Regions from separate parts of the Cytobacillus sp. Bac17 genome, predicted to be linked through region 2. Evidence: a T-box and tRNA genes for the amino acid it is inferred to sense, from the RefSeq annotation. Region 2 holds a T-box; the other holds one or more tRNA genes.
The links. A T-box is a leader RNA that pairs with one kind of tRNA and senses whether it is charged. The one in region 2 lies ahead of glyQ (glycine--tRNA ligase subunit alpha), so its partner is inferred to be a tRNA-Gly.
Positions count from the first base shown of each region.

Region 1: it has a tRNA-Gly gene. The T-box ahead of glyQ (glycine--tRNA ligase subunit alpha) is inferred to sense a tRNA for this amino acid. The anticodon was not compared.

Region 1 is NZ_JALJRC010000024.1:9,375-12,789, reverse strand. It holds gene queG (tRNA epoxyqueuosine(34) reductase QueG) at 1-721, opposite strand, end outside; gene NR125_RS21915 (B3/B4 domain-containing protein) at 829-1,497, shown strand; tRNA gene NR125_RS21910 (tRNA-Gly) at 1,623-1,696, opposite strand; gene NR125_RS21905 (sugar phosphate isomerase/epimerase family protein) at 2,044-3,012, opposite strand; gene NR125_RS21900 (Gfo/Idh/MocA family protein) at 3,031-3,415, opposite strand, start outside.
Region 2 is NZ_JALJRC010000002.1:243,001-246,415, forward strand. It holds gene glyS (glycine--tRNA ligase subunit beta) at 1-596, opposite strand, end outside; gene glyQ (glycine--tRNA ligase subunit alpha) at 589-1,479, opposite strand; T-box leader at 1,586-1,771, opposite strand; gene recO (DNA repair protein RecO) at 1,857-2,609, opposite strand; gene NR125_RS05610 (YqzL family protein) at 2,640-2,783, opposite strand; gene era (GTPase Era) at 2,943-3,415, opposite strand, start outside.

The DNA.
Region 1 (3,415 bases), on a different contig from region 2:
CACACCCATAAAGTCTGTTACCCAGTTTTTCTCTATACGGCTCAGCAAGAAAGCCTTTTGTCTGTGTCAGAAACGCGATGCACTTCTGTGCATCAAGCTGACCTCCCTGAATTAAAGCACCAGTCGGACAGACGTCTACACATTTATTGCAGCTGCCGCATCTGTCTTCCATTGGTTTATCCGGCTCAAATGGCAGATTCGTAATCATTTCTCCTAGATAGACATACGATCCGAATTCCGGTGTAATGATGGAACAGTTTTTTCCGCTCCAGCCAATTCCGGCACGCTGCGCTACGGCCCGATCCACAAGCTCACCTGTATCCACCATGGATTTGCATAACGCCTCAGGTATTCTTGACTGAATGAATCCCTCAAGTTTCTGTAGACGTTCCCTCAAGATATGATGATAGTCTTTACCCCATGAAGCGCGGCAGAAAATGCCTCTTCTCTCACCTCTTTTGCTGACCACTCTGACCTTCATTTTGGAAGGGTAAGCAACAGCTATTGAGATAATGGATTTGGGCTTGTCCAATAGGAGGCCGGGATTCACTCTCTTCTCAATATCAGGCTCTTCAAATCCAGATTGATATTGAAGTTCCTGCTGGCGAATCAGTCTATTTTTCATCTCATCAAAAGTGCTGGCTGCTGTAAAACCGATTTTATCTATGCCAATTGTTTTGCTGTATTCAATCACTTCCTGCTTGAAATGGGCAAAATCCATTGTATAACCTCCTTTCATGAAAAATTGATTTATATGAAAGTCTTTAATTTATTGAATCACCGCTTATTATGATAAACTATTTTAAAGTAATTTTGGAGGTGGAAAGCTTGGAAATTACGTTTGCTCCCGAGTTGTGCAGGTTAATTCCCCAATTTAAAATTGGATTCATTACATATAAAAATATAGAAGTCGGACAATCTCCTCAAATGGTAAAGGGCAGACTCCAATTATTTCAGGAATCAATTTATTTTGACTTAGAGGACAAGAGTGTTACAGAATTTGAAGGGATCAAAGAATGGAGACAGATTTTCAAAACAGCAGGCAAGGATCCAAATCGGTACCGCCACTCTGCAGAAGCACTGTACCGAAGAATTAAGAAACAAAATTATCTGCAGCCGGTCAACAGCTCCATAGATATTAACAACTTCTTTTCCCTCGAATATCAAATACCGATTGGCGTGTATGACGCAGATAAGCTTTCAGGCAATCTGACTATCAGGTTAGGCAAAGAAGGCGAAGAATATAACGGTCTAAACGGAAGACCCAACTCACTTGCCAATTTAATTATTAGTGAAGATGCGGCAGGGCCATTTGGCAGTCCGTTTGTCGACTCTGAAAGGACAGCGGTGACGGAACAGACTAAAAATGCCGTTCAAATCGTTTATTTGCGCCCTTCTCTGGAAATGGAAAAGGCTGAAAAAATGGTTGAGTCCCTAATGAACATGTACTCTCAAGTGCATGGTGGAGAAGGAACCTTTAAGGTAATTGGATGTTAAACAAGTTTATTAAAAAATCGAGTGGAATCCGCGGATGCCACCCGATTTTTTTGCTCAATAGCCAAAGAAAATGAAAAAACGCAATACCTCGTTCTTTTTGAACGAAACACTGCGTTGGCTATGTATGGAGCGGGTGAAGGGAATCGAACCCTCATCATCAGCTTGGAAGGCTGAGGTTTTACCACTAAACTACACCCGCATTTATATGAAGTTACTGACTACTGTTTTTTTCCCGTACTTGCATGCCTCTTCCTCTAAAAGCTTTTTCATGGAAGCCTGTACGTCGAGGCAACTCGGAGATGATTCATGGATGTGTTGGCTCGTGGCTGAGGTTTTACCACTAAACTACACCCGCATTTGTGTACTTATATTTAATCAGTAATGAAATTATGCCTAAATCCCATGTCGATTTTTATCAACAGCAAAATAAACATTGTGTCGAATCAACTATTTAATAATACTAAATTCAGCCAGAATGGTCAACCCCAATTGAGAAATTTGTCGAAAATACAGGAAAGGATTTAAAATCCTTCCCTGCTAAGAATGCTACACCCACCACATTTCTGAAGGCTGCTCTTCAATTAAGATCGATTTAAGGTTCCTGACTGCCCTTGTAAATCCTTCTTCTATAGACATAAGCGGATCTTCATGCTCAATGCTGACAACATAATCATACCCAAATGTTCGCAAAGCGCTCATCATATCCGACCATTCCTGCAGGCCGTGTCCGCACCCGACTGACCTGAATGTCCACGCTCTGGTCTGGACATTTCCATACGGCTGCATATCTGTTAAACCGTACATATTAACATTTTCCTTGTCAATATAGGTATCTTTTGCATGAAAATGATGAATGGCATTTTCTTTTCCCAAAATCTTTATTGCTGCCACAGGGTCGATTCCCTGCCACCATAAATGGCTTGGGTCCAGATTGGCACCAATGGCATCACAGGTTTCTTCCCTTAATTTTAGAAGTGTATAAGGAGTATGCACAAGGAATCCGCCATGAAGTTCAAGACCAATTTTCACATTATGGTCTTTTGCAAATTGCCCGGCTTTCTTCCAGTAAGGAATGAGTTTCTCCTCCCACTGCCATTTCAGCACTTCTCCATACTCATTCGGCCATGTTGCAACCGGCCAATTCGGATGCTCTGCCCCTTCCCCATCACCTGCAGTGCCTGAAAAACAGTTAACAACCGGAACATTCATTAAGCTGGCTAACCTAATCGTGTCATATAACACGCGGTCCGATTCCTCTGCAAATGCTCTATCAGGGGAAATCGGATTGCCATGGCAGCTGAATGCGCTGATTTCAAGACCTCTTGATAAAATCTTTTTCAGATAATCAGCCCGAAGTTCTTTACTTTCTAATAGCTCGTTCAGGCTGCAGTGAGCGTTTCCGGGATAAGCCCCCGTTCCGATTTCAACAGCCTTAAGACCTGCAGCTGCCACATGATCAAGCATTTCTTCAAAATTCTTCTCAGCAAATAAAACGGTAAATACGCCAAGCTTCATAAAATCCCCTCCTCGCTTCTAAAGTATTTCTCTTCTGCCCATTTCACTGCTTTTATAAATCGCATCAATAATTCTGGTTGTCTGCAGTGCTTCTTCTGCTTTAACTATGAATTCTTCCCTCCCCAAACAGCTGTCAATAAAGTTCCGTGCCTGCGCCAAAGCATAATCATTCTCCCCCGGCAGCCATTCTGAGCGTGTATTAAGGAGCATTCCATGTTTGGATTGGTTCAAACTGAATGGGAATAAATCAATTCCTCCACCCTGCCCTGAAAGGCTGAGGCTTTCATCATCCCGTTCGATATTGGCCGACCATGAGGTTTCAAAAAGCAGGGATGCCCCATTGGCAAATTTTATATAAGCTGTCACATGGTCATCGACATTAAAGGATTGATGGTCAAAACTT
Region 2 (3,415 bases):
TTGTTAATTTCAATCTCTTCGCCCAGAAAGCGGTGGCCCCTTGTAAGGTTAGAAGTATGAACGTTTGTAATTGCAAAAGGAATGACTTCATTTCCGAATAATGCCATAAGCCATTTGATCGGCCTGATAAAGCGCAGCTCCTGGTTTGCCCAGCGCATATTTTTCGGGAATGATAACGAGGTGACAATCTGCTGGAGTTCCGGCAGCAGTGCTGCTGTTTCCTTTCCTTTTATAAATTTGCTGACATGGGCATATTCAACCCCATTAATTTCTTTAAAGAATATATCTTCAACAGAAGCTCCCTGGCCCCGGCTGAATCCAACCGCAGCTTTTGACCATTCTCCATCCTCGGTTAAGGCAATTTTTTTTGCAGGTCCTTTCGCTTCCTCATTTATGTCCTCCTGGGCGGTATCTACTCCCGTTACAAGAACAGCCAAACGGCGTGGAGAAGAGAAAGCGCTGATCTCGTCAAAAGATATTTTCTTTTCCAAAAGCCATGAGTTCACTTTATCTGAAAGCTGATTCATTGAATTAGTGACAAATCTGGCAGGCATTTCTTCAAGTCCAATTTCCAGCAGAAGATCTTTCTTATTCATGAGATTCTTCCTCCTTATCCTTTAATATTGGGAAACCGAGTTTTTCTCTCTCTTCATAAAAAGTTTTGGCTACTTTTCTGGCCAGATTTCGGCATCGGGCGATATAGCCGGTTCTTTCTGTAACAGAGATCGCTCCCCTTGCATCAAGCAAATTAAAGGTATGAGAGCATTTTAATACATAGTCATATGCCGGGTGTACTAGGCCTTCATCCATTTGTCTATGTGCTTCTTTTTCATAAATATTGAACAAATTGAAGAGCATTTCCTGATCTGATGTTTCAAATGTGTATTTCGAATGCTCGAACTCAGGCTGCAGGAAGATATCTCTAACCGTAAACCCGTCAGTCCATTCAAGGTCAAAGACATTTTCCTTGTCCTGAATGTAGGATGCAAGCCTTTCAATTCCGTAGGTAATCTCAACTGACACAGGCTTACATTCCAATCCGCCTACCTGCTGGAAATATGTGAACTGCGTTATTTCCATACCATCAAGCCAAACTTCCCATCCTAAGCCTGCACAGCCCAGAGAAGGATTTTCCCAGTTATCTTCTACAAACCGGATATCATGTTCAAGCGGATCAATGCCCAATGCTTTTAATGAATCAAGATACAGCTCCTGAATATTATCCGGCGACGGCTTCATGATCACCTGAAATTGATGATGCTGATAAAGCCGGTTTGGATTCTCACCATAACGCCCATCGGCAGGACGGCGTGAAGGCTCCACATAAGCAACATTCCACGGCTCTGGTCCAATCGCTCTTAAAAAAGTATACGGGCTCATTGTTCCGGCCCCTTTTTCAGTATCATAAGCCTGCATCAAGATACAACCCTGTTCAGACCAATGTTTTTGAAGTGTTAATATCATGTTTTGAATATTCATAGGACACCTCTTTCTTATTGTATAAATTATAGCTTTATGAACTTAACAGCTGTCTACCCACCGCTTTTCTGTGAACATAAAAAACTCCCGTCTCTATGCCCAATGGCATAGGGACGAGAGTTTACCCGCGGTTCCACCCTATTTGCTGCGATTTTGACCACAGCCTCTTTAGTTGTCGATAGACAATATTGCTCTGGAGCGCCCTTCCTTAACCATCCATGCCCGGCTCCCACTATCCCGGGTTCGCTTTAATTAGAAAAGGTTAAGTACTCTTCTCCTTCACAGCAATTTTATTTTATTAATTTGAATCATAGCGGAATGGATTTAAATTGTCAATAATAACAAAAGCCAATGCGCTTCGCCTATAAAGAAACGCATTACATTAAATCATTAAACTTAGCCATTTGATTCAGAAACTTCTTTGTCTTCAAGTTTAAGCCTGAATACTCTTCATAATAGGCAGAAATAATCTTTTTCAATTCAGCTTTGGTTTCTGGTTTGACAGAGATATTGCCGAGCCGGGACAAGTCAAAAAAGTAAAACAGGCGAAGAAGCTTAATTGTCGCCTGGGACACTTTATAATGATAAGGATCCTTATCAAGGCAGCGGTGACAAATAAGCCCGTTTTCGCGGATAGAAAATGCAAAATGCCCGTCAGTGCTTCCGCAGACAGAACATTGATCAAGTACTGGATATAAACCCAGAGCATTCAGCATTTTCATTTCATAAATGTTTGTAAGAATTTCCGGGTCATATCCTTCGTTTATTAAATTTAGGGTTTGATACAGCAATTCGAACAAAAATGGGTTGGGCTTCTTATCCTCAATGCTTTTATCAGTCAAATCGACAATATAGCTTGCATATGCAGTCAGAAAAATATCTTCTTTAATGGACCGCATAGATGAAATCATGTCCCCCTGCTGCAGGGTACCCAAACCGCTTCCACGCTGAACTAAGAAATTCCCGTATGTAAAAAGCTGGGTGACAGCAGCAAGTCTGCTGTTCGGCTTTTTCGCTCCTCGTGCCATCACACCAACTTTTCCCCATTCACGGGTATATAAAGTAACAATCTTATTTGTTTCACTATAATTAGTTGTCCTGATGACGATGCCTTCACATTTATCAAGCAACCGTGACACCATCCCTGTCTTTCGACAAACCTATGAGATGGGAAAATCAGCTTCTGCTAGCTCTTCATCATTGCTGCCGGGTATATCCTGAGTTTCCTTTTCTAGCTCCTTGAAGAGAAGATATGTGTCAATATTTCCTGTCTGGGAAAACACTCTCCAGGTAAAATCCATCATCGAAAACCCCACCTTTCAGTTATTCAACTAGCAATTTCTTTATCCCAATACATTTATCTATATCATAGCCTGTCTTTGTAAAATCATGAGACGAAAATATTGTCAATCACCTGCATGCATATAAATCAGAAATGAATAATACTTTAATTAGGGCTGGGTTTAGTACTCATCTTCACGGAAGCCAAAGTCGCGGAGCTGTGACATTTTATTGCGCCAGTCTTTTTGGACTTTGACCCATAGCTCCAGGAAAACCTTTGATCCAAGAAGATTCTCAATATCAACTCTTGCTCTTTTTCCGATTTCCTTGAGCATTTTCCCTTGCTTTCCAATCACAATGCCTTTTTGGGAGTCACGCTCCACAATGATTGTAGCCATGACATGAATGACATCCTTATCTTCGCGGCGTTCCATTTTATCAATGGTTACAGCAAGCGAGTGCGGTATTTCTTCTCTTGTTAAATGCAGTGCTTTTTCCCTGATCAGTTCGGAAACGATAAATCTCTCTGGGTGGTCCGTTACTTGATCAGCTGGATAAAACTGCGGCCCTTCCGGAATATATTCTTTAATCTGTCCTAACAGCGTCTCTACATTATTGCCTTCTAAAGCAGAAATGGGGATAATTTCGCTGAACT